3 regions of the Dehalobacter sp. DCA genome follow, and region 1 is predicted to be linked to each of the others. Evidence: riboswitches for the same ligand, from Rfam matches in the RefSeq annotation. Region 1 holds a riboswitch; each other region holds the start of a gene.
The links. A riboswitch is a leader RNA that binds a small molecule or an ion and turns the genes downstream of it on or off. The one in region 1 is predicted to bind cobalamin.
Positions count from the first base shown of each region.

Region 1 (8,146 bases):
CTTCCGGAAGATCGGCATTGATATACAGCAGAATATTAATCGTTCCAGCCGGAATGTTTACCGTTTCCCCCTGCCGTTCATGGAAGAAAGCTGGATCACCGATCCGGCCGCCGTTCATTTCGACGCCGCCGGTTACCACTGCGGTGACGGTCAGATCTTCGTAGCTTGCAGTCTGAATGGTCACATTGTTCATGGCAGCGGCCGTTAGCAGGCCTGCGGAGGCTTCAGGATCAAGACCCAATTCCGTGGCAATCAACTTCATATGTTCCTCATAGACGGCTGGAGTGATGTCACATGTTAAGCCCATTCCGGAATTAATATCGTGGTTAAAAACAAATTTCAGGTTTTCACGGTAGCCGCCGTTCAAATGGGCGGTACTCAGAACCTTGCGGTCGTCCTTGAAAGAAATAATGATACTGTCTTTATAGCGCTCAACGGTATCACCTGTTTCGTAAGTCCACAGAAGCAAATCATTTTCCTCCGATCCTACCTAATAGTTCCCGGATGCTTTCGAACTTCTCTGCACCATGCTGTAACATGCCGGTGAGAAGGCTGTCAGCTTTGCCACCGGTAAAATCTCCTGTGTAATCCCACTGTTCCGATTCAGGTTCCACAATCATTACTTTTTTGTTTTTAAGGTGTAAAGCCGCTGAAACTTGTTCTAAATTGACGATGTTCCCGTACCCGAAAGGGACAGACAAAACAATGATCAAGTCCGCTTCGTTTAGAAGGTCTTCGTTCATGTTAAACGCTTCGGCGGAGATGGGGGCAAAAGGAGCTTCTTCTGATACGGCAATGCCAAGCTCTTTGGCTTTTTTCCAGTCCGAATCTCCAACATTCAGGACGCCGCAGCTCACCTGATAACCGGCTTGAACCAACTGTTCCATCAGATAGACACCGCTTCCGCCGCCGCAGAGTAAATGGATACGTACATCCCTGGCAGCCTCACTTCGGTCCTTCTTTTTACTTAACGGAATAATATTAAAGCGTCCGGTGATTTCATTCGTAGTAATCGCAACTTCGATATGGTAGCTGTCCCGGATCTTCCGGGCGGTCAGCACTTCAACAGGACTGCCATAAGCCACAATTCTGCCTTTATCGAGAAGAATGATTTTATGGCTGAACTGGGCAGCAAGGTTAAGATCGTGCAAAACAGTAATCACGGTCAGGCCTTTGGTCTTATTCAAACGATCCAGAAGCTCCAGTAATTCGTATTGGTGCTGGATATCTAAATGAGAGGTGGGTTCATCAAGCAGCAGCACTTTGGGTTCCTGAGTTAAGGCTCTCGCCACAATGACCCTTTGCCGCTCGCCTCCGCTTAGTTCGTTCACAGAACGGTCCCTCAAATGCCAAACGTTTGTCAGTTCCATCGCCCATTGAGCAATCTCCATATCCTTTTCAGAATCGCCCTCAAATCTCTTTTGATGGGGCATTCTGCCCATCAGTACCGTCTCCATGACAGAAAAAGCAAAATCCCCTCCGGTATCCTGGGGGACCACTGCAATCGTTTTGGCAAGATCTTTTTTCCTAATCTTAAAAATATTCTGATCATCGAGCAGGACAACTCCCTTTTGGGGAGTAATTTCTGCGGTAATATTTTTCAGCAGGGTAGACTTGCCGGACCCGTTGGGGCCGATGATGGACACAAAACTGCCCTTGCTGATTTCCAGACTTAAGTCTTCCAGAATATTTTTACTGCCATAGGCGAATGTAAGGTTGCTGGCGATGATTGAAGAATCCACTTATATTACTCTCTCTTTCTTTTTCTTCAGCAGATAGATGAAGAAGGGTCCGCCAAAAAGCGCAGTGATGACACCAACAGGGATTTCCTGTGAACCCAGGCATGTCCTGGCAATCGTATCGGTAATCACCAAAAAGGTCCCACCCACCAGAAAGGAGAGTGGAAGCAGGACCCGGTGATCCGGACCAACCATAATCCTGACAATATGTGGAACGATTAGTCCGACAAAACCAATGGAGCCGCAGGATGCCACGGCTCCCGCTGTTGTCAGGGAGGTGGCCATCAGCAGAATGATTTGCAGTTTCCCAAGATTGATGCCAAGATGCTGGGCGGTACTGTCGCCAAATACCATCGCATTCATTTCCTTTGCTAAAGCGAATAAGACAATCACGCCAATAATGATAAACGGTGCGGCAAGTTGGATATGCTCCCAGCTCTTGTTGGCAAAACTGCCCATGAGCCATAGATAAATTTTATCGATATCATCCGTATTCAAAACCATCAGAAAAGACATGACTGCTGACAGAAACGCACTGAGTGCGACCCCTGCCAGCAGCAGTGTCGTGACAACGACTTTTTTCCCGACTTTGGCTAGGGAGTAGACGATCCAGGTTGTCAGAAAAGCACCGATAAAACTGAAAACAGGAATTTCGATCATGCCCAGGAGACCGCCTGCTCCGGTAATGATGGCGACCGTCGCACCCAAACCTGCTCCGGAGGATACACCCATTACGTAAGGATCGGCCATCGGGTTTTTAAAAAAACCCTGCAGGGTACCTCCGATGACGCCCAGAGCTCCGCCAACCAAAGCTGCCAGAATGATCCTCGGAACACGCAGAGACCAGATAATCGTTTGATGGACATGGGGATAGTCTTCGGCATGAAACCAGTGATTCAATAAAGGTACTTTGCTCATGATAATTCCGGCGCTCTCTTTAAACGAAATATCTGCTGAGCCAACCGTTGTGCAAAAAATGCCCACAGCAATCAAAAACAAGGTGAAGCAGATCAGCAGGTACTTCCAACTTTTCCGGTTTTTTAAAACATCCATGATTAATAGCACCGTTAATTTCCAAAAATTTCAGGATGAATAATTTTTGCGATTTGCTCCAGACCGTCAATGACTCTTGGGCCTGAGCGGCTGATTAGGTTGTCGTCGACTGCATATACCTTGTTGTCTTTCACCGCACTTAAGACTTCATAGCCGGTCCTGTTTTGAATATCAGCTGGGGTATGGGCATGAGTATTGATGATGTAATAATTTGGATCGGCTTGGAGCAGACTTTCCATGCTGTAATTATAAAATTTTTCAGTATTGCCGGCAGCAATATTGACGCCTCCGGCAACTTCGATAAGGTTATTGACAAAACTGGTTGAACCGGCCGACATCAGAGGATCGTCCCAAATTTCCACAAATACAGTCGGTTTGGCGACGTCTTTGAGTTTGGAGGTTATATTTGTCATTCTGGTTCTCATATCTGCAGTGACTTTCTTGGCTTCTGCTTCCTTACCGGTCAGAGAACCGGCCAATTCGATATTGCTGATAACCTGATCGATCGTATCGGCGTCGAGTACAACAACCGTCACCTTCAGCTCTTCAAGCTTCTTGATGACATCTTCCTGCACGCCGGCGGCAATAAAGACCATATCGGGCTCGGCAGCGACAATCGTTTCCAGATTCGGGTTCTTAAATCCGCCCATTTTTTCTTTAGTCAACGCTTGCTCGGGATAATCACAGTAATCGGTTACACCGATAATTTCCTGATCAAGGCCAATGGCAAAAAGTATTTCAGTAATAGCAGGGGCTAAAGAAATAATTTTCTGGGGGTACGCGTCAAGGGTGATCTGTCTGCCCATCGTGTCTGTAAATGTTTTTCCCTTCAAGGCTTGCTCATTTTGCGATGAACAGCCTGTGGCCAGCCCAAGGGCCAGGGTAAGCACCAGGGGCAGAATCAACAGCAGTGCAATTGGTTTCTTCTTCATAATCATTTCTCCTTTGTTTCGATTCATTTTAATAAAACAAAATAAAAGTCTCTTATATTCTAAGAGACTTTCCCATTCTAAGTCATTTAATCATTGAAGGAAGTGTTCTTACCATTACATCATCTTCCCAATCCTAGGCAGGTCTCCTGGCTTACGGGTCATTCTCCTCCCGGCCTTCCCAGATCATATCCAGTGGCATTCGGAATTCGTCTCCGCATACAGTGGTGGGTCCGCGCCGGTTTCCCGGTCTTCCCTATTATCCTTATCCTGAGGCACCTGGGATTAATCATTCATTTCTCATTTCCCTACGCTAACAATATTGCATAGAAGGCACTTTTTGTCAATCTGATTTTTTTTTAGGAATCCTTCCGGCTTTTCGGACGCTTTCCCGCAGGAGATATTCAATGTGAGCGTTGACGCTCCGGAATTCGTCGGACGCCCATTCTTCAATAATGCTGAATAGCCTTGGATCGATACGCAGCGGAAAGTTCTTCTTGTCTGCCATTATCCTGCTCCTGCCGACGTTCTTTAATATAGGGTGCCGGTATTGAGTACTGGCTGGGCTGAACGGTCGGAGACAATTGCCACAAGTAGATTGTTGATCATTGCCATCTTGCGTTCGTCGTCAAGTTCAATTGTCCCGCTGTTTTCCAACTGCTGAATGGCCATCTGGGCCATTCCGACAGCACCTTCCACAATTTTCTGACGGGCAGCCAGGATTGCGTTGGCCTGTTGCCTCTGAAGCATAGCGCTTGCAATCTCGGTGGCATAGGCCAGGTGGGTCAGGCGGGCTTCAATTACTTCCACGCCGGCAAGTGTAAGGCGCTCCTGAAGTTCCTTCGCAATTTCTTCGGCTACTTCCTCGGTGTTGCCCCTTAAGGAAACGTCACCTTCTTCATAATTGTCATAAGGATATTTAGTTGCAACATGGCGCAATGCTGTCTCACTTTGGATTTCTACAAACTGTTCATAATTGTCCACATCAAATACAGCTTTAGCAGAGTCCACCACTTTGATCACGACAACCGCAGCAATTTCAATCGGATTGCCGTCGACATCATTGACTTTCAAACGCTCACTGTTGAAGTTGCGGACTTTTAGGGAAATCTTTTTTGCGGCAACGAACGGAACCGTCATCCAGATACCGGGTTCGCGGATACTGCCAATATAGCTGCCGAAAAATGTCAGTACTTTGGCTTGATTCGGCTGGATAACCTGGATGCCGGTTGAGACAATCAGTGCCAGAAGAAGCAGAACCACTGCCAGTACGATATTCGTGAATCCTGTTTCTTGGACTGAGGCGACAATATTAAATGTTGCAGCAGCTAAAAGGGCTAAAAAAATGAGAATGCCTAAGAACCCGTTAATTTTCCATACTTTTTTTTCGATCATAGTTTACCATCCTTTCTTGGAGAAAAATCCAGTCTGATCGAACTGGATCAAACAGCTGGATCATACATTTAATTGATATGATAATGATATCACTTTAATATAATTAATGCAACTGGTTCTGCGGGCGATTTTGGCAATATGTTTTGAATCTTCTGATCTGGTAAATACTACATAGAGAGTCTTGAGCAGGAGGTACAAGAATGGAAGGTTTAGGGTTTGGGTCACTACTGGCGATGATTCAGCTGGCTTTTGTCTTGGTTGTCGGGATTTATTTCTGGACGATGTTAAGGCAGCAGTACTCGACGAGATCTGCTGTGGAGAAGGAGTCCGTGAAACAAAAAGAAAAGCTGCAAAGAATGCGTAAAATATCTTTGACGATCCCACTGTCGGAAAAGACCAGACCGGAAGTCTTTGCGGAGATCATTGGACAAAAAGAAGGCGTGAAAGCACTTCGGGCTGCTTTGTGCGGGCCGAATCCCCAGCATGTCCTGCTGTACGGGCCTCCGGGCGTCGGTAAAACAGCCGCAGCCAGGCTTGTCCTTCAAGAAGCTATGAAAAATTCGCTCTCACCGTTTAAAAGTGAGGCAAAATTTATTGAAATTGACGGTACGACAGCCAGATTCGATGAGAGAGGGATCGCTGACCCGTTGATTGGTTCTGTCCATGATCCGATTTATCAGGGAGCTGGCGCCATGGGGATGGCGGGAATACCGCAGCCTAAGATGGGTGCAGTCACCAAAGCCCACGGTGGGATTCTTTTTATTGATGAAATTGGTGAACTTCACACTATCCAAATTAATAAACTGCTTAAAGTGATGGAGGACCGCAAGGTTATTCTGGAAAGCTCGTACTACAGCTCTGAGGACAGCAATGTCCCTGAGCACATCCACGATATTTTCCAAAACGGCTTGCCGGCAGATTTTAGAATGATCGGTGCGACGACCAGAAGACCGGAGGAAATACCAGCGGCAGTACGCTCACGCTGTATGGAAATTTTCTTCAGGGCGCTTCAGCCGGAGGAAATTGCAGTCATCGCCAAAAACGCTGCCGAAAAAATTGATATAGAGATCACAGACAGAGCATTGGAAGTTCTTGAAAAATACGCCACGAACGGCAGAGAAGCTGTCAATATCGTGCAGCTGGCAGCCGGAGTCGTTCAAAATGAAGGTCATTGCTGTATCGATGAGGAGAACATCGAATGGGTGGTTACGACCGGACAATACACGCCAAGGCCGGAGAAAAAAATTCCGCCTTTCCCCCAGATAGGATTGGTCAACGGCCTAGCAATCTACGGAGCGAACCTTGGCATGCTCCTGGAAATCGAGGTCACAGCCTACCCGGTCAGGAACCGTAAGGGAGAGCTCTATGTAACCGGAATTGTTGAAGAGGAAGAATCAGGTTATGAGGGTAAAAAAACGCGCCGGAAAAGTATGGCGCGCTCCTCACTAGAAAATGTTCTGACGGTGCTTTGCCGGGAGCATAGGATTGAACCGCGTCATTACGATATCCATGTCAATTTCCCTGGGGGAGTTCCAATGGATGGTCCGTCTGCAGGGACGGCAATGGCGACCGCAGTGTATTCAGCAATTAAGAAATGCAAGGTAGACAATACCGCAGCTATGACCGGGGAGTTATCGATCCGGGGCAGAGTAAAACCGGTTGGCGGGATCAGTGCCAAAATTGAGGCAGCCGTCCAGTCAGGGTGTAAAAAAGTATTTATTCCGCAGGAAAACTGGCAGGCCAGGTTTGCTCACTGGGAAAAGGACATCCAGATCATTCCGGTGGAAACGCTCGATGAGATATTGAATGCAGTACTGCAACCTGTTCTGCCGATCACCGACATGGTCGAAGTGGATTTGTCGGAAAAGGAGGTATCGCTGAATAAAGTGCTGAAAAGGATAAAAATTCCATCCGGCAATTTGCATGAACAAGGTAAACCGTGTTAAAATATAGCACTGACAAGTCTTTTGAGGGGAGATAAATTATGCAAGAAAGAGAGATACCGATCCTTCCGCTTAGAGGAATCCTTGTCTTTCCCTATATGGTGATTCATCTTGATGTTGGCAGGGAAAGATCCATGGCAGCCATTGAGGAAGCAATGCTCTTGGATCGCCAGATTCTTCTACTATCGCAAAAGGAAATGGAAATAGACAGCCCGACGATTGATGATCTGTATACAGTAGGCACAATTGTCGATATTAAACAGCTTTTGAGACTTCCCGGCGGGACAATGCGCGTTCTCGTCGAGGGGATCTGCCGTGCCGAGATCAAGGAATTTTTGGCGGAAGATCCTTTCTTTAAAGCGCAGGTAGAAAGATTCCCCGGTAATGAGCGTATGACCCCAGAACTGGAGAATATGACCAGAAGTCTGACCCACCAGTTTGAAGAATATGCGCGTCTCAGTAAAAAAGTATCCCCTGAAGCGATTGGATCGGTGCTTGCTGTAAAAGAGCCTGGTCGGATGGCTGATTTGGTGGCTTCCCACCTGAATTTAAAGATAGAAGATAAACAGGCGGTTCTTGGCGCGATTGATGTAAGCGAACGCCTGGAAAAGCTCACCGAACTGATCATGCGTGAAATCGAGATTCTTGAGCTGGAAAGACGCATTGGGCTCAGGGTACGAAAACAGATGGAAAAGGCCCAGAAAGAATATTACCTGCGGGAGCAGATTAAAGCGATCCAGAAAGAACTGGGCGACAAGGATGAAAAACAGGCTGAAATTGAAGAATATAAAGAGAAGATCGAAAAGGCGAATCTGACGGATGAGGCCAGGGAAAAGGCCTTGAAAGAACTGGACCGCCTCGAAAAAATGGCTGCATCTTCCGCTGAAGGAACCGTTGTCCGGACGTATATTGACTGGATCATCGCGCTTCCCTGGAATAAGGCGAGCAGGGACAAAGGGGATATGCATAAGGCTGAAAAAATATTGGAAGAAGACCACTATGGTCTGGAGAAAGTCAAGGAGCGGATCCTGGAGTATCTTTCTATCCGTAAACTCACGCCAAATATGCGCAGCCCGATACTTTGCTT
Region 1 is NC_018866.1:2,670,206-2,678,351, reverse strand. Features, by position in the region: gene DHBDCA_RS12910 (adenosylcobinamide amidohydrolase) at 1-469, opposite strand, end outside; gene DHBDCA_RS12905 (heme ABC transporter ATP-binding protein) at 471-1,742, opposite strand; gene DHBDCA_RS12900 (FecCD family ABC transporter permease) at 1,743-2,792, opposite strand; gene DHBDCA_RS12895 (ABC transporter substrate-binding protein) at 2,807-3,724, opposite strand; cobalamin riboswitch at 3,843-4,019, opposite strand; gene DHBDCA_RS15075 (hypothetical protein) at 4,065-4,229, opposite strand; gene DHBDCA_RS12885 (SPFH domain-containing protein) at 4,253-5,116, opposite strand; gene lonB (ATP-dependent protease LonB) at 5,317-7,062, shown strand; gene lon (endopeptidase La) at 7,101-8,146, shown strand, end outside.

Region 2 (8,146 bases), 360 kb from region 1:
TTTAATCCCGAGTGACAGGGCCTTTAAGGCCTGGGTTCCATCACTGTAGATGTAGTGGAGATTTCTGACTTCCAAGATATTTTTAGCCTCCACGTTTTCAATCAAGCCATTTTCGGCCATTATAGCAAGCCTCCTGTCAATTGTTTGGAAAACAGCGCAACTGCAATCAGGAATAGGTTAATCAGCACAATCGGAATATATTCTGTCCAATGAGTCTCCGCCTGCTCATGGATCACACTGAGCTCACCATCATATCCCCTGGCTTCAAGCGCAATATACAGTTCATCCGCCCTTTGATAAGACCGGATAAAAAGTGACGACGCCAGAGCCGCCAGTGAACGGTATCCGGAAGAAAGCCCCGCATAGCCCAAGCGGGAATTCTGCGCCGTAAACATGGTGTCTGCCGTTTCCAAAAATACAAAGATAAACCGGTAGATCAGTCCCATCAATTCAACCATCAGTCTTGGAACTTTAAGCTTCCGAAGAACTGCCAGCAGGTCTACCATCGGTGTACTCAGCGATAAATAATACAGACAGGAAACCGCGCCAAGCGCTTTAAAAAACAGATTTGCCGCACTTAGAATACCGGACTGCGACACCCCGATATACATGCCAAATGCATATACAGAGAATACAAAAACATCTTTGTCCCCTGAAACATTGACCGCAATGGTTAAAACGCCGATCACTAAAAAGGAAAGCGGGACAAGCATCAGTCTAATAAAAATTCCAACAGGTGTACCGCCTTTGCAAACGGTATACCAACCCATTATCAGGAGCGTCAAAATTGACACCGCAACGGATTCAGCCCAGAGACAGACCCCCAAAACCAAAATGGCTAAGACTAGCTTTTGCAATGGATTTGTCTGTTTAAGTTTGGATAAATAAGCGTATTTATCGATGTAAATCATTGTTTACCGGTTCTTCCTTTTTCTTACGACCCCGCAGATAACCTAACCCGTAGCCCAAAACACCTGCTCCGACGGCTGCCTGAAGCGCAAACAACAAGCTTTCAATTTCTCCGCTGGGCGGCTCCCAAATCGGTGAGAACCAGGCTTGGTAATTCCCGTTAAGTTCTGTTATAGCTTGTTCAGCTTGGCTGTCAGCTCCAGCAAATTCCGCATTTTTTTGCACAATGAGGGGTATAACGGCAAGCGCTATGACAATCGTAATTAAAATAATATTTGTTATGATAACCCGATTTTTATTCTTCGGTTTCATCGTTTCTACAGACATTTTCAGACCCCCTTTGAAAGTATTTTTAAGTCTTTAAGCTCATCCCCGGCATAGGATGAAATCGCCTTAAATATTAGCACTGTCAAAATACCTTCACTGATCGCCAATGGTACTTGCGTTAAGGCAAAAATACCTAAAAACTTGGTTAGTGACGCCATAACGCCGCCTGTTTCAGCAGGAAACGCCAGTGCAAGCTGTATCGATGTCGTGACGTAAGTAAATAAATCCCCAAGTGCGGCAGCGAGAAACACAGCAAGCCACTGCGGTCCATTTGCTTTCTTCACAATTTTATATGTAGCAAAAGCTATCAGCGGCCCCACAATTCCCATCGAAAAAGTATTTGCCCCCAACGTTGTCAATCCCCCATGAGCCAGTAAGATGGCCTGAAACAGCAGTATGATCAAGCCAATTACCGCCATCGCGGTCGGTCCGAACAAGATAGCGCCAAAGCCAACTCCTGTAGGATGTGAACTGCTTCCTGTAACGGAAGGAATCTTCAGGGAAGACAAAACAAAAGCAAAGGCGCCTGCCATCGCCAAAAGCATTAATGTTTTGGGATGCTCTCCAACGGTTCTTCTGATAGAGAAAAAACCAGCTAGAACAAAAGGTATTGCCAAAGCACCCCAGGCAATACACCAACCCGCAGGAAGGAAACCCTCCATGATATGCATGGCATATGTCTGCCGGGGCAAGAACATAAACATAAGTACGAGACCCATTATCCAAATCTTTTTATTTATCATCGTCAAACTCTCCTATATAAGATATGAAACAAAAAACCTCTCAACATCTTACGTCGAGAGGCTCATATGCTAGGAAGTTTTCCTCGGTCTTGCACATAACATCCCCCTCTCTATCACTCGTAGAGTATATGGTGAGACACTAAAACAGGTAGGTCTTCTGGCTTAAGCATCATCGATCTTCAGACCTTCCCAGTTTCCCAGTGGTATACCTGAAGAACTCCACTTTCACAGCGGCGTGACCGCGCGGGCTTCTACCCGACTTTCCTTATTCATTGAATGATGTGCATATCAGCATATCAGATTATTAGCTTCATTCAACACCTGTTCTGTCTATTCAGTTTTAATCCTGATTCATTATATCGCTCTTTCGACAAGGAATCAATATTATTTTTACTTTAGCCTTGAACATATTAATTGAAGTATCTTTACCTCCATCAATTCTATTTGTGGTAGGGTTCACCTTTGCTGATCTTGCACGCCCGGTAAATCTGCTCCAGCAGGACAAGCCTGATCATCTGATGCGGAAAGGTAAGCTTCGAGAACGACCACCGGTAATCGGCGCGTTTTCGGATTTCATCTGCCGTACCGAGAGATCCGCCGATCACAAAAGTGATCCGGCTCTGGCCCGAAAGTCCTTTTTCATCAAACAAAGCGGCAAGTTCGGGTGAAGAAAGTTCCTTTCCCAGAAGATCCAGCAAAACCACATAATCCTGAGGTGAAATTAATTTAAGGACCTTTTCAGCTTCTTTTTGTTTTACTTTTGCTTCGTCGACAGCTGATGCCTTTTCGGGGCATGGTTCGTCCTCAACTTCAATCATCTCAAGCCGGATGTACGCGCCAAGACGCTTGGTGTATTCCTTCAGCCCTTCTCTTAAATAATTTTCTTTGATTTTCCCTACCGCCAGAATTTTGATCTGCAGCATGTTTTCCCCAACTCCAGTCACTATGTCTGCGTCCAAATATTTGCAATCAAAAACTTGAAGGTTAAATCTCTCTAATATTGGATTATTTACAATGAAAATTTTTTTCAAAAGTGTCAATAATATTGATGGAGGTGAAAAAAATGAGCAGAACAAGTGAAAGCAAAAAAAAGCTGCTGCAGAATCTAAAAATGGAGGCTGCGGCTGAAATCGGCCATCTTGATTTTGTAAGGGAAAATAACGATCACTATAAAGGCGATGTTACTGCCAGGCAGAATGGTCTGGAAGGCGGCCCGATCGGCGGCCAGATGGTCAAAAAAATGATCGCCTATGCCGAACAACAGATGAAACAGAATAACGGACTCATTTAGTATTCCTAATCTACTTTAATAAATATTCAAAACTTCTTCAGCGTACAATACTGAAGAGGTTTTTTGTTAAATAATCTTTTGTTCGGAATACGACTGCTCTGTACCCTCTTCAGTGTTATGCAAAGCTGCCGCTCCCTCGCCAAGTGTAGATTGAATTTGCTCGGCGTTGTTATTCATTTTGTTTTTATCGTTTGTATTGGCATTATTGACTGCTTCCGCCTTCTCCATATTTTTGAAAGCGACTGAAAGCATCAATTTAATTCTGTTGATTTGATTCACCTGGCTGGCACCCGGATCGTAATCGATAGGCACAATATTCGCCAGCGGATAGCGCCGTTTAAGTTCGCGGACCATCCCTTTACCCGTGATATGATTTGGCAGGCAGGCAAACGGCTGCAGACAGGCGACGTTCGTTGCTCCGCTTTCTATCAGTTCCAGCATTTCTGCGGTCAGGAACCAGCCTTCGCCGGTCTGATGTCCGAGATGCATGATTTTGCCGGCCATATCGGCCAACTCATAAATCGATTTGGGAGGATGGAAACGGTTGCTCTTTGCCAGAGCGCGTTTCATTGTCCGGCGGTAGTTTTCCAACCGCCAGATAATATAGCGGCTGATAAGTTCGCCTTTCAGTGAGCCAGCAAGTTTTTTTCTTCTGAAGATCGTTCCATACGCACAGTACATAAAGAAATCCATCAGATCCGGCAGAACGGCTTCAGCGCCTTCCTTTTCCAGGACATCGACAATAAAGTTGTTGGCAAACGGATGGAATTTAACAAGGATCTCGCCAACCACCCCGACCTTTGGTTTCTTGACATCCAGAATCTCGATATGATCGAAGTCCTGGATAATCCGGCGGATATTCCGGTGGTATTCCCGCAGGCTCATCGCCGCGAGAGTCGGCTTCAGATCCTTCAGCCATTTGGCCAGGAGGGCATTCGTTTCTCCTTTGTTTTTTTCATAGGGGCGTATAGCATTGGTTACGCGCATCAGTAAATCGCCGTAAACCGTTGCCATGACACACCGCTTAATCATCTTCAAGGAAAGTCTGAACCCGGGATTGGACTCCAGACCGCCGGCATTAAGGGAAATAACCGGAATCTGTTCCATGCCGGCATCTTTTAAGGCTTTGCGGATAAAACCGATATAATTGCTAGCCCGACAGCCGCCGCCTGTTTGCGACATGATGACTGCCGTCTTGTTCAGGTCGTAACGGCCTGATTTCAGCGCCGCCATAATCTGACCGACAACCAGGATTGAAGGATAACAGGCATCGTTATGCACATGAAGCAGTCCCTGTTCGACAACATCCATCTCGACATCGGGCAGAATCTCTATCTTATAGCCATCTAAACGGGTGGCTTCTTCTATCAGTTCAAAATGGATAGGTGCCATCTGCGGAGAAAGAATCGTATACTCATGCTTCATTTCTTCTGTAAACATGACTCTTTTGGGTGTCTCAAAAAGCTTATGCGCATGAATTTGTTTTTTGTCTCTTTCCTTCATTGCAGCGAGCAATGAACGTATCCGAATACGAATAGCGCCCAGATTATTAATCTCATCAATTTTGACCAGGGTATAGGTCTTTCTGTACTGGTGCAGTATCTCCTGAACCTGATCCGTGGTGACGGCATCCAGTCCGCAGCCGAACGAATTCAATTGGACAAGTTCCAAGTCATCCCTGGTTGCCACAAAACTTGCTGCTGCATACAGCCTGGAGTGGTAGACCCATTGGTCGAGGACGCGCATAGGCCTTTCCACCTGGCCAAGATGAGCGACAGAATCTTCAGTCAGCACAGCGATCCCCAGACCGGTAATCATCTCCGGAATCCCGTGGTTGATCTCCGGATCGGTATGATACGGCCGACCGGCAAGTACGATGCCTTTCAGGTTGTTCTTTTGCAAATAGTCCAATACTTTTTCTGCCTTGGTTCTGAGGTCCTGGCGAACAGCATCTCTTTCGGCAAAAGCCTTATCCACAGCACTTGCTGCTTCTTGTCGTGTTATACCCATTGCTTTAAATTCTTCATAGATCCGGACTTTTAAACGTGCCATATCATCGATCGGCAGGAACGGGAAAATAAACTCAACTTCTTCGTTCCTTATTTCATCCACATTGGCATGAAGGGATTCCGGATAAGAAGTGACAATCGGGCAGTTGTAATTATTATTCGCGCCAGCCAGCTCTTTTTCATCCCTCGGAAGGCACGGATAAAAAATCCGCTTGACTCCTTTGTTCAGAAGGTCCTTAATATGCCCGTTGGCCAGTTTAGCCGGATAGCACAGCGACTCGGAAGCTACGGTCTCCATGCCGAGCTCAAATATCTTTTTCGAGGAGCGGCCAGACAAAATAACTCTGAAACCGAGCTCCGTTAGCAGCGTATACCAGAACGGATAATGCTCATACATATTCAGGACCCGTGGAATCCCGATTTCGCCACGGGCTGCTTCTTCCTTCTTCAGTGGTTTATAGGCAAAAAGACGCTCATATTTATAGGCAAAAAGGTTCGGAATATCCTCAGAGGTGCTTTCCAGTCCGGCTCCGCGTTCGCAGCGGTTTCCTGTCAGAAACTCCCTGCCGTCCGAGAATTGGTTGACCGTCAGCAGGCAATTATTGCCGCATAGGCCACAGTGGCGCGTACGAGTCTCGGTATGGAAATCCTCCAGTTCATTTTCACCAAGCAGGGTAGTCTGTTCTCCGGCCTGATAATGGTCGCGGGCGATAAGAGCTGCTCCGAATGCGCCCATGATACCGGCAATGTCCGGACGAATGACCTGGCGACCGGTGACACGTTCAAAACTTCTTAAAACAGCATCATTATTAAACGTTCCGCCTTGAACAACGATTTTCTTGCCAACTTCGGAAGAATTGTGTAGCCGTATGACTTTGTACAACGCATTTTTGACGACTGAATACGAGATCCCGGCCGCGATGCTGCCGATATCCGCCCCTTCTTTTTGGACCTGTTTGATTTTGGAATTCATAAACACGGTGCAACGGGTGCCCAAATCGACCGGGGTCTTCGAAAATAAACCTCTTTGCACAAATTCCGGGAGAGACAAACTCAGGGACTGGGCCAGCGTCTCGATAAACGACCCGCAGCCTGAAGAACATGCTTCATTCAGCATGATATTATGAATAACGCCGTCGCGGATCTGCATGCATTTCATGTCCTGGCCACCGATATCGAGGATAAAGTCAACACCGGGCAGAAAATATTCGGCTCCCTTAAGGTGGGCAACCGTTTCTATTTCTCCGTGATCAACTTTGAGGGCAGCCTTTAGCAGGGCTTCTCCATAACCGGTCACGACGGAACCGCCAATCGTGGCTCCGGACGGCAAAGCCTGATAAAGCTTTTGCAGAGCAGAAACCGTAGATTTTAACGGACTTCCTCCGTTGCTTCCATAATGGGAATAAAGCAAATTGCCATCTCCATCGATCAGGGCAAGTTTCGTCGTGGTCGATCCGGCATCGATGCCCAAAAAGCAGGTTCCACTGGCTTCAGCCAGCAGTTTCTTCGCGACGGAATTTCCCCGGTGCCTTTGACTGAAGGCTTCATACTCTTCTTCACTGGCAAACAAAGGCTGGAGCAGGGTAGTAGCCGAATCCGAATTATGCAGATTCGGGATGTTCTCATAGATCACGTGAAGATCGCAGACTTCGCTCTGTTTTGAAGCCAAGGCTGCCCCAATCGCCACAAAAAACTGAGCATTATCTGGCGCGATAATATTTTCCGGTTTAAGCTTCAAGGTTTCAATAAAGCGCTGGCGCAGTTCAGGCAGGAAAGAAAGCGGTCCGCCCAGAAATGCCACATTGCCTCGGATTGGTTTGCCGCAGGCTAAACCCGCAATAGTCTGATTCACGACAGCCTGAAAAATTGAGGCGGCAATATCTTCCTTGGCCGCACCTTCGTTTAAGAGCGGTTGAATATCTGTTTTAGCAAAAACCCCGCAGCGCGAAGCGATCGGATAAATCTCTCGATGATGCGAAGCCAGTTCATTGAGACCCGCAGCGTCGGTTTTTAGCAAGATGGCCATTTGATCAATAAACGCACCTGTCCCGCCGGCGCAGGTACCGTTCATCCTGAGTTCGGGCGATTCCCCAAAATATGTGATCTTGGCATCTTCGCCGCCCAGTTCTATCGCAACATCCGTATCCGAAATAAATCGTTCAACAGCTTTTTGGCAGGCAATGACCTCCTGAATAAAAGGAATCCCAATCTGTTCGGAAGTGGACATACCGCTTGAACCTGTCACGTTCATGGTGACTTTTTCATTGCGGAACTGACTGTAAATCTTTTGCAGAAGGTTGCTGACTGTATGCTGGACATCTGAAAAATGCCTTTGGTAGCTGCTGAAAACCAAGTTATCTTTTTCATCAAGTATTGCAATTTTAACGGTGGTTGAACCGACATCTAGTCCGATATGCATTTGTTTCGTCATTTACCTGTCTCCTTCTATTTAAACAGCCTGCTCAATCTATAAAAAACAGCGTTTTAATCCTTTAGCATCAGACTCTATTATATCAGGTTTCATCTGTGTAACAAAATAGCAACTTTTTCTGTCCGGCCCTGTGTCTCGTCCTGCTTAGCATCTCGTCCTTATTATTGTATGAGAATGCCGGGAAAAGTGCCTATCCCTATAGAAAATGTGGCTGCCGCCAAGCTTTTGGCGGCAGTCTTTAGCTGACATAGTGTGAATGTCTTCCTATAGCCGATTCGTTCGGTCTTTCTAGTTTCTGGTTGTTCTATTCTGATCTGATTTCTCCGAGTACCGCATCCGTTTTATACGTGCTGCCGCCCCGGAAATAGCTGACAGATACTTTATCTCCCGGCTTGTATTTAAAGAGTTCGTGTGTCAGCTCCAGAGAATTGGTTAT
Region 2 is NC_018866.1:3,030,466-3,038,611, forward strand. Features, by position in the region: gene DHBDCA_RS14440 (ATP-binding cassette domain-containing protein) at 1-120, opposite strand, end outside; gene cbiQ (cobalt ECF transporter T component CbiQ) at 120-911, opposite strand; gene DHBDCA_RS14450 (energy-coupling factor ABC transporter substrate-binding protein) at 895-1,236, opposite strand; gene DHBDCA_RS14455 (energy-coupling factor ABC transporter permease) at 1,239-1,979, opposite strand; cobalamin riboswitch at 2,109-2,287, opposite strand; gene rlmH (23S rRNA (pseudouridine(1915)-N(3))-methyltransferase RlmH) at 2,420-2,899, opposite strand; gene DHBDCA_RS14465 (alpha/beta-type small acid-soluble spore protein) at 3,043-3,270, shown strand; gene DHBDCA_RS14470 (2-hydroxyacyl-CoA dehydratase) at 3,337-7,710, opposite strand; partial or broken gene DHBDCA_RS15125 (trypsin-like peptidase domain-containing protein) at 8,015-8,146, opposite strand, start outside.
Region 2: it holds a riboswitch for cobalamin, as region 1 does, so the genes downstream of both, DHBDCA_RS14455 (energy-coupling factor ABC transporter permease) here and DHBDCA_RS12895 (ABC transporter substrate-binding protein) in region 1, are expected to answer to the same signal.

Region 3 (8,146 bases), 1.5 Mb from region 1:
GTTTTTTTGATTCTGAGAAATAATAATGGAAGGTAAAAACCTTCGTTATGGAGAACAGAATCATGGAAAATAAACATCAGGGATTATCTGCCTGGCAGCTTACGATGATGGCTTTAGGAACAGTCATCGGGGGTTCTTTTTTTCTAGGTTCATCGGTAGCGATTAATGCCGCGGGACCTTCCATTATCCTATCCTTTATTCTGGGAGGCGTCATCGTTTATTTTATTCTTTTTGCTTTGTCGGAGATGACGGTTGCAAATCCGGATATAGGTTCCTTTCGTACCTTCGCAGCCCAAGCTTTTGGCAGAGGAACCGGTTTTGTAGTTGGCTGGGTATACTGGGCTGGGATGGTTTTGGCAATGTCCAGTGAGGCTACTGCTGTATCAATCCTAATGCGCGAATGGGTTCCCAATATATCGATTGCCTGGCTGGGAAGCTTTATTATTATAGGCATCACACTTCTGAATTTACTGGGAGCCGATAAATTAAGCAAGCTTGAGAGCGGCCTTGCTGCCGTAAAGCTGCTGGCGCTGGCCTCATTCATCCTTATTGCCTTACTTTTAATTCTGGGATTATTTCCGGCTGTCTCAAGCATTGGTATCGGAGAATTAGTCAGGGAACCTTTGATGCCAACGGGAATTAAAGGGATCGCAGGGAGTATGCTTATCGTCATCTTTTCCTATGCCGGTTTTGAAATCATCGGACTGGCTGCTTCGGAAGCCAACAATCCAATCAAAACGATTCCGAAGGCAATTTCTCATACAGTATTAATTCTGCTGGCATTTTATATCATCTCTATTGCTGTGCTGCTTCCGTTGATCCCCACTTCCAGCCTGAGTGAAAAATTCAGTCCCATGGTAGCGGCGCTTGATCGCTGGGGAATCGGCTGGGCAGGCAGCGTTATCAATTTTGTACTCATTACAGCGATCCTTTCTACAATGCTGGCAGCGATGTTCGGATTGGGCAGAATGATGCGCTCTCTTGCCGAAGAAGGCCAGGCGCCCAGATGGCTTAAGGACCGGGGAAATGTTCCGCATCGGGGGATCCTGATTTCGGGTTTAGCCATGCTTGCGGGATTGGGTATTGGTCTTTTGCTCCCGAGCGTGTACTTGTTTTTAATAAGTTCGGGCGGATTTGCTTTGTTATTTACCTATGCGGTCATTATGGCAACGCACTTACGCTTTCGGAAGAAATATGGGTGCCCGCCCTCAGGCAAGTGTCAGATGCCTGGCTATCCGTATTCTACCTGGATCGTATTTTTAAGCCTCATCTTGATCATCATCAGTATGCCATTTATCTCCGGGCAGGGAACTGGCCTCATTGCCGGGATCATTATGATCGCGTTATTCTCTGTTATTTATATGTTCTTGACCAGGGTTCATATTTTACAAACTGATCGGTCACAAAATAAACGTTTGACCGGAGATCTTTATAAGACGAAACTGACTGCAGAATTTTCCGAAGCGTTGATCGATAAAAATAATTGCCAGAAAAAAGAAAAACCAGATAAAGGATAACAATAGGATGAATAAATTTGATTACCAGAACGACAACTATGACTTTTTATTGCAAATCAAAGCGGAACAGGATGCAGCGGAAATCCTTCACAAGGCGATGGATTGTGAACTTTTTACCGCAATTGAAGAAGGGAGATCTTTTAGTGATCTGGCGAACGGTCTTCATCTTGATGACCAAGGGACACACCTTTTTCTCGGCGTCCTAGAGAAGATGGGTTTAATCATCAGGAAAGAAGGATATTTGTCTAATACCCCCGTAAGTACGAAATACCTATCAAAGACAAGTTCTTTTTATAGCCTGGATGCATTAATAAACGGCGAATTCAGCGGAATGTTTATCGCCGAAAAACTTATGCCGATATTGGAATATTTCAAAGGAAATGTCTGCATTGAAAGGTTTTTATCGGATGAAATATCTTCATCAATCCGGAATTTTCTAATGAAACAATGTACCGAGATTTCTTTTGATGTCCATTTGCCCTATGATCTGGTCATAACAGGCGGAAATTATGAAAAATGCGCGCAAACCATCACCGATGATGCAGTGATTGCCGTCATTGGTACTTATGCCGAAGAATCTTCTCTACCAACGGCAATTCGCTCGTATCAAGCTTACCTCAAAAAAGATAGTTCCATGTTTTCGGTTAACGCCCTAGCGGCAAAGGATGTTACTGCATTCTTTGAGAGAAAGCAGATGATGCAAACACCTTTATTACAACTTACCAGGGATATTTCGGTGATTTTTGCATCCAAGAATAAGAACAAATTACAGGAACTTGCGATATCAGCTGAAGCACAGCTTCGTGCAAAGTTAAAAAGGCTGCCGGTCCAGTCTGTCACGCTGATTCATCCTCAGGATGTTGTTACGGCCCATTGGGCAAAAGATCATTGCCGCTACGGATGCTCCAGTTATGGGGAAAAATGCTGTCCCCCAAACAGCCCTTCCTATGAGGAAACAAGCGTAAAATTAGACGGCTATACTAAAGCTTTTCTGATTGAAGGCCAGCCGCCGACCCGCATGTTTCAACGTGTCATGCTGGATGCTGAGAAGGCCGCTTTTAAGCAGGGATTTTATAAAGCTTTTGCTTTTTGGGCGGGACCATGCCATCTTTGCAGCGAGTGCAAACAGCCTGCACCGCCAAAAAAATGTACGGCTACGCGCCCTTCTATGGAGAGCGCCGGTATGGATGTTTTTGCCACGGTTGCCAAACAAGGCTTTACAATGCGGACCTTAAAAGACAAAAATGAATTTGTCAAATACTTTGGATTATTGCTTCTGGAATAGATTAGCTTAACGGCAAGCCTCCAGTTCCTGAACCTTATTTGAGAACCAGGCCGTGTGCAGATCTTCATCAATGAGATTGGCCCACAGGACAGAAAATAACTCATGATCTTTTCCGATTTTCAAAATCAAGTCTTTATAATCACTCATTGCTTTCCTCTCCAGAAGAATATCGGCTTTTAACAGGGGGACAATTCCAAACGCAGCCGTAATATTCCCGGCTGTTTTTCCCAGAAGCGGGGAAACAATATCCCCAAAAATGGTCGGTTCGCTACCATATTTTCGTATTTGGGCAGCAATATTATCGACATGCTGCTGTTCAATATAAGATGATCGTTCCAATACTTTGCTGATATAGATATCTTCGACCAATTTACTTTGAGCCATATAAAGATCAACCTGGTTCAGTTCCAGGCTGTAAAACCAGTTGAGCTTGGCGATGATTCCGTCCGTATCCAGATTTTATTCCACCACCTGACTGACTCAATGTCTTGATGTTTGTACTGAAAGAAGTCTTTCATAAGTCTATTCTATTATTGATAAAATGCCTTGCAAATATACTGAAATCTGTTTGAATTGTCTACGCATGTACAGACGCTGATTCCACGATCGATATGAGCAGAACAATTGTTTTTAGCTCTCAGGATAACGGGGATATGCCTGTCGTAAGAATAGCATTACGAAGATTATTGCTTGACAATATCCTCCAGTACTGTTTATAATTTTAAAAAGAATTAATTCTAGGTGTCCCAAGTGTTTGTGAAGACATGGTACAAACTTGGGGAGAATAGGGAACCGGGTGAGATTCCCGGACGGACCCACCACTGTAACGTTGAGCTCCTATCAAACCACCCAGATAAAACGGGGAAGGGATAGGCAGGCAATGAGACGGAGTCAGGAGACCTGCCTTTAATTAATGTGGCCAAAAGATTTGGCCGGTGAGGAGACGGTAAATCCACGCCTATGATAGGGTGTGGGTTTTTTTATGTCGTGTGCCAAATTCGCATAACGGAGGTCGGGATGATGAAGGCTGCTCGCCTGGAGGAAATCCAAAAGATCAGAATAACGAATGTGGCCCAGCCAGAATGCAGGAAGGGGGATGTGCTGGTAAAAGTGATGGCCTGTGGGATCTGTCGGACTGATCTAAAAGCGTATCAGATTGGGCAACGTGATTTGCACCTGCCGCGGGTCCTTGGTCATGAAATCACCGGAGTAGTGGCCGAAACTGGAAGGGAAGTGACTTGTGTCAAGCCCGGAGATCGCGTTCAAGTTGCGCCCGGACTGCCCTGCGGGACATGCCGGTTTTGTCAGATGGGAATGCATCATCTTTGTGATGATATTAAAATCATGGGTTTCCATTATGACGGGGGATTCGCAGAATATGTATTGGTGCCAGAAAATGGGGTAAAGAACGGTGTCTTGAATAAGATACCGGAGACCCTGACCTTCTACGAAGCTGCCTTGACGGAGCCTCTGGCCTGCTGTGTGAATATGCAGGAAAGTGCTGGGATCGGGCTCGGAGATCAGGTTGTGATCTTCGGGGCAGGGCCGCTGGGGATCTTAAATGCCAAATTGGCGAGAAAAAGAGGCGCGGGCAGGATCATCCTTGTCGAAAAGAGAGAAGAAAGAATCGAGGCAGCCAAAAATGATTTTGATGAATGGATTAACCCTACCGGTGAAAATGCCGTCAGCAGAATCCTGACGTTGACGGAAGGAAAGGGTGCCGATTTAGCTATCCCCTGCTGCCCTGATCCTCAGACGATGGCTGATAGCCTGAACGTACTGGGGAAGAGAGGACGCTTTTGTTTCTTCAGCGGAATGGTCTTGAGCGAAAGTGTTCCGGCTATTGATTTGAATCTGATCCATTACAAAGAACTTTTCGTGTATGGCGCCTACGGCTGCTCGTCGCTGCACAACCGGGAAGCACTGGATTTGCTGGCTGCCGGCATGATCAAAGTAAACGATATGACAACATGTGCATTGCCTCTTTCCGACCTTGTCCAGGGGATCGAAAAGGTAGCAAAGAGGGAAGATACTAATACAATTATCGACTTAACATTATGAGAAAAAAATTCTAAAAATATAAAAACGTAAACTGCAAGCAAATGAATAGCGTTAAGATTCTAAACGAATAAAGAATAAAGGAGAAATGAGAAAAATGAGCGTGATGACCATGGATTTAAAAGAATTTGGAGCAGGAATTACCCAATTGATTGGCAAACAGAATTTATCCAGAGATAAGGCCAAAGCAATGTTTGTTCAGGTACTGACGAATCAGCAGCCGGATCTGCAGCAGGGTGCATTTTTGTCCGCGCTGACAGCGAAAGGAGAAACCGCTGAAGAGATCGCCGGAAGTTGGGAAGCTATTTATGAACTTGATACGGTGAAAGTGGTGCCTGATGTCCGCGGATGCCTTGTTGAAAACAGCGGTACGGGTATGGATACCGTTAAAACATTTAATATCAGTACTGCTGCAGCGATCATTGCTGCCGCCGCTGGGATCATGATGGCCAAACACGGATCCCGTGCGATTACCTCGTCCTGCGGAACAATTGACGTTTTGGAGGAAGTAGGCATCGATATGGAATGTACGCCGGATATTGTCAAGGGCAGTATCGAAAAGACCGGCATCGGAATTTTTAATGGCATGAGTCCGCAGGTTCATCCCAAAGCACTGGGACGGATTTTGTCGCAGATTGCATTCGGGACCACTTTAAACATAGCTGCTTCCCTGGCTAATCCCGCCGCCCCTCAATATGCTGTCCGAGGAGTGTATGACCGGGAATTGGTAGTGCCGGTTACCAAGGTTATGAAGGAGATAGGATTCAAACGTGCGCTGGTTGTCTTTGGGTCGGATCAAAATGGCCCCAAAGGGATGGATGAGGCTTCTACCTTGGGGGAAACGTATGTGGCTGAGTTAAAAGAGAGCGGCGAAATTGTTCAATACACACTTACCCCGGAAGAATTCGGAATCAGAAGACCTGATAAAAAGGAGTTAAGCCCTTCCGGGAATCGCAGGCAGGAAGCGCTGCGTCTGCTGTCCATCCTGTCCGGTAGAGGAACGGAGGCGTGTACGGATATTGTATGTCTGAATGCAGCCTTAATCCTCTATTTAATGGACAAAGCCCCAACGATTGCAGAGGGTGTCCGACTGGCCGGAGAAATCATTCAAAACGGCCAGGCAATCCGGAAGCTCAAGGAATGGGTCGGGGCCCAAAATACTGATCCGACTGCCGGATCAGGGAAACTCAATCAGCTTCTGGGGCAGATCTAATGATGAAACTCTACGCGTTAAAATGTGACCAGGGCTATCTCAAAAGGACAGAAACCGGCTGTCAATGTGTGGATCTGGAAAAAGCAACGGTCGTAACCGAAATAGGGCTGGATGCACTGGATAAGCTGGCGGAAAAAGCAGCCCAGGCAGGCTGCTGTAAGATATTTGTTATTGAGCTTCAGGTAACAGAAGGCAATTGTGTAAAGGGTTTTTGAAACTTCCGGCCGCAGATAAATAATTAGATCTTTCGTGGTGGGGGTATGGTTCGTTTGAATCATGCCCCATTAATTTCAGTAAATCTTATTTTGTGGTAAAATAGGGTGGGGCTTTCAGCCAGGAGATCGCTGCAGGTAAGAAAGACCAACTCCGATACTGTTGGAGGATACAAATGCAATATTGCTGCTTGGAGGGTAAATAATGAATGCTGCTGACGAAGGAATCGTCTACGAAGAATTTGAGGTAGTAGAAATCCAAAGAGAAAATGATGCCATTGTGATGAAAGAAGCGGTGAGAAAGGTTATCGCCGAAGTGTCCCTTAAAATGATAGTCAATGGACAGGAGCTAGTTTCCGTTCTCTGTCTGAACCGGCATCACGAGGAGTTGGCCCTGGGTTTTCTATATAATGAGGGTGTTATTGGTTCTTATGAAGATATCGAAAGCATCGAATACAATGAGAAAATGTTGGCAGTGCTGATTGAACTTAGAGAAGGAATCGTTATTGACAGACGCGAAAGTCTGAGAAGCATCACTTCCGGCTGTGGCAAGTGTTATACCTACATTAATCCGCTGAAAAAGACGCAGTACGCCGTCAGCACGAACAAATCCACTTTTTCCGCAGGAAATATCTTGACAATCATGGATAAGTTCATTGAGCAGTCTGAGATCTTTCATACGATTGGAGGCGTCCACAGTGTCTTATTTTACGTTGACGGATTTGAAGTGCTAAATGAAGACATTGGCCGGCACAACTGCTTCGATAAAATGACAGGAATACTGATGAAGGCAAACAAGATGGAGCTAGCCGCAAAAGGCATGGTTTTTATCAGCGGCAGACTTACTTCGGAAATGCTTATGAAAATGATCAGGCTTGGAGCACCCGTGGTAGTTTCCAAATCGACGCCCACAACAGCGACCATCAGGCTTGCCCGGGAATATAACATTACACTTCTTGGCTATGTCAGAGGAGGCAAAGGCACTGTTTATGCCTGCCCGGAAAGGCTGGCTGACACTCCGACAGCCGAATCTAAGGCCGCGCATATTTTGAAAAAATTTGTCGAATAGTAGGAATTTCTTAACTTATGTAGAAATAGTATACAAATCCTTTGAAATGACAGAATGTTTAAATTATTGAAATATTCTGATAAGGTAAAAATAGTTGAATTGTTCTAATTTGAGAAACTCTTTTTGGAAATAAATATGCATTACCGGCCTTGATGCAAGACGATTAGTTGGCCGGTATATCTCTCATTTTGGAACAAAAAAACCGATGATTGTTATGGACAATAGGATTCGTAATCAGAATTGGTATACGGAAACCCTTGAAACCATTAAAGTCCCCTATGTTGTTTTTGATGACGTTACTGAAAACCCCAAAGACTATGAAGCGATGTTGGGGAGCAAAGCCTTTCTGGACCGGGATTGTGATCTGATTATTGCTATCGGCGGCGGCAGTGTCATGGATTGCGCGAAGTGCATCAGCATACTGGTAGCCAACGGCGGAAATATTCTGGATTATGAAGGTGTCGATGAAGTCAAGATTTTTCAATTTGCCGCATGGTAAGTGCAACAGTATCCTGCTCGAGCATGTTATCGACATTAATTTTGATGCTGTACCTAACCGTTTCCGAAGGATTGCGGAGCAGTTGAATATTTTAGCTGATCTTAGTTCTGATCTAAATGTCAAAGAAAAAATTCTTAAACGGGTCAGATGCCTGCGTGAGAACTTAATGATTAATGCGACGGTAGAAATCGAACAAATTGACGAAAACCAGATGAACAAACTGGTTGAAAATGCAATGATTGATCCCTGTATGGTTACAAACCCCAAAAAACTCACGAAGCAAGAGGTTAAAG
Region 3 is NC_018866.1:1,157,831-1,165,976, reverse strand. Features, by position in the region: gene DHBDCA_RS05445 (prenylated flavin chaperone LpdD) at 1-23, shown strand, start outside; gene DHBDCA_RS05440 (amino acid permease) at 63-1,517, shown strand; gene DHBDCA_RS05435 (DUF2284 domain-containing protein) at 1,525-2,802, shown strand; gene DHBDCA_RS05430 (hypothetical protein) at 2,809-3,186, opposite strand; cobalamin riboswitch at 3,525-3,725, shown strand; gene DHBDCA_RS05425 (zinc-dependent dehydrogenase) at 3,820-4,863, shown strand; gene trpD (anthranilate phosphoribosyltransferase) at 4,949-6,073, shown strand; gene DHBDCA_RS05415 (hypothetical protein) at 6,073-6,288, shown strand; gene fdhD (formate dehydrogenase accessory sulfurtransferase FdhD) at 6,491-7,354, shown strand; gene DHBDCA_RS15700 (iron-containing alcohol dehydrogenase) at 7,488-7,853, shown strand; gene DHBDCA_RS15695 (iron-containing alcohol dehydrogenase) at 7,819-8,146, shown strand, end outside.
Region 3: it holds a riboswitch for cobalamin, as region 1 does, so the genes downstream of both, DHBDCA_RS05425 (zinc-dependent dehydrogenase) here and DHBDCA_RS12895 (ABC transporter substrate-binding protein) in region 1, are expected to answer to the same signal.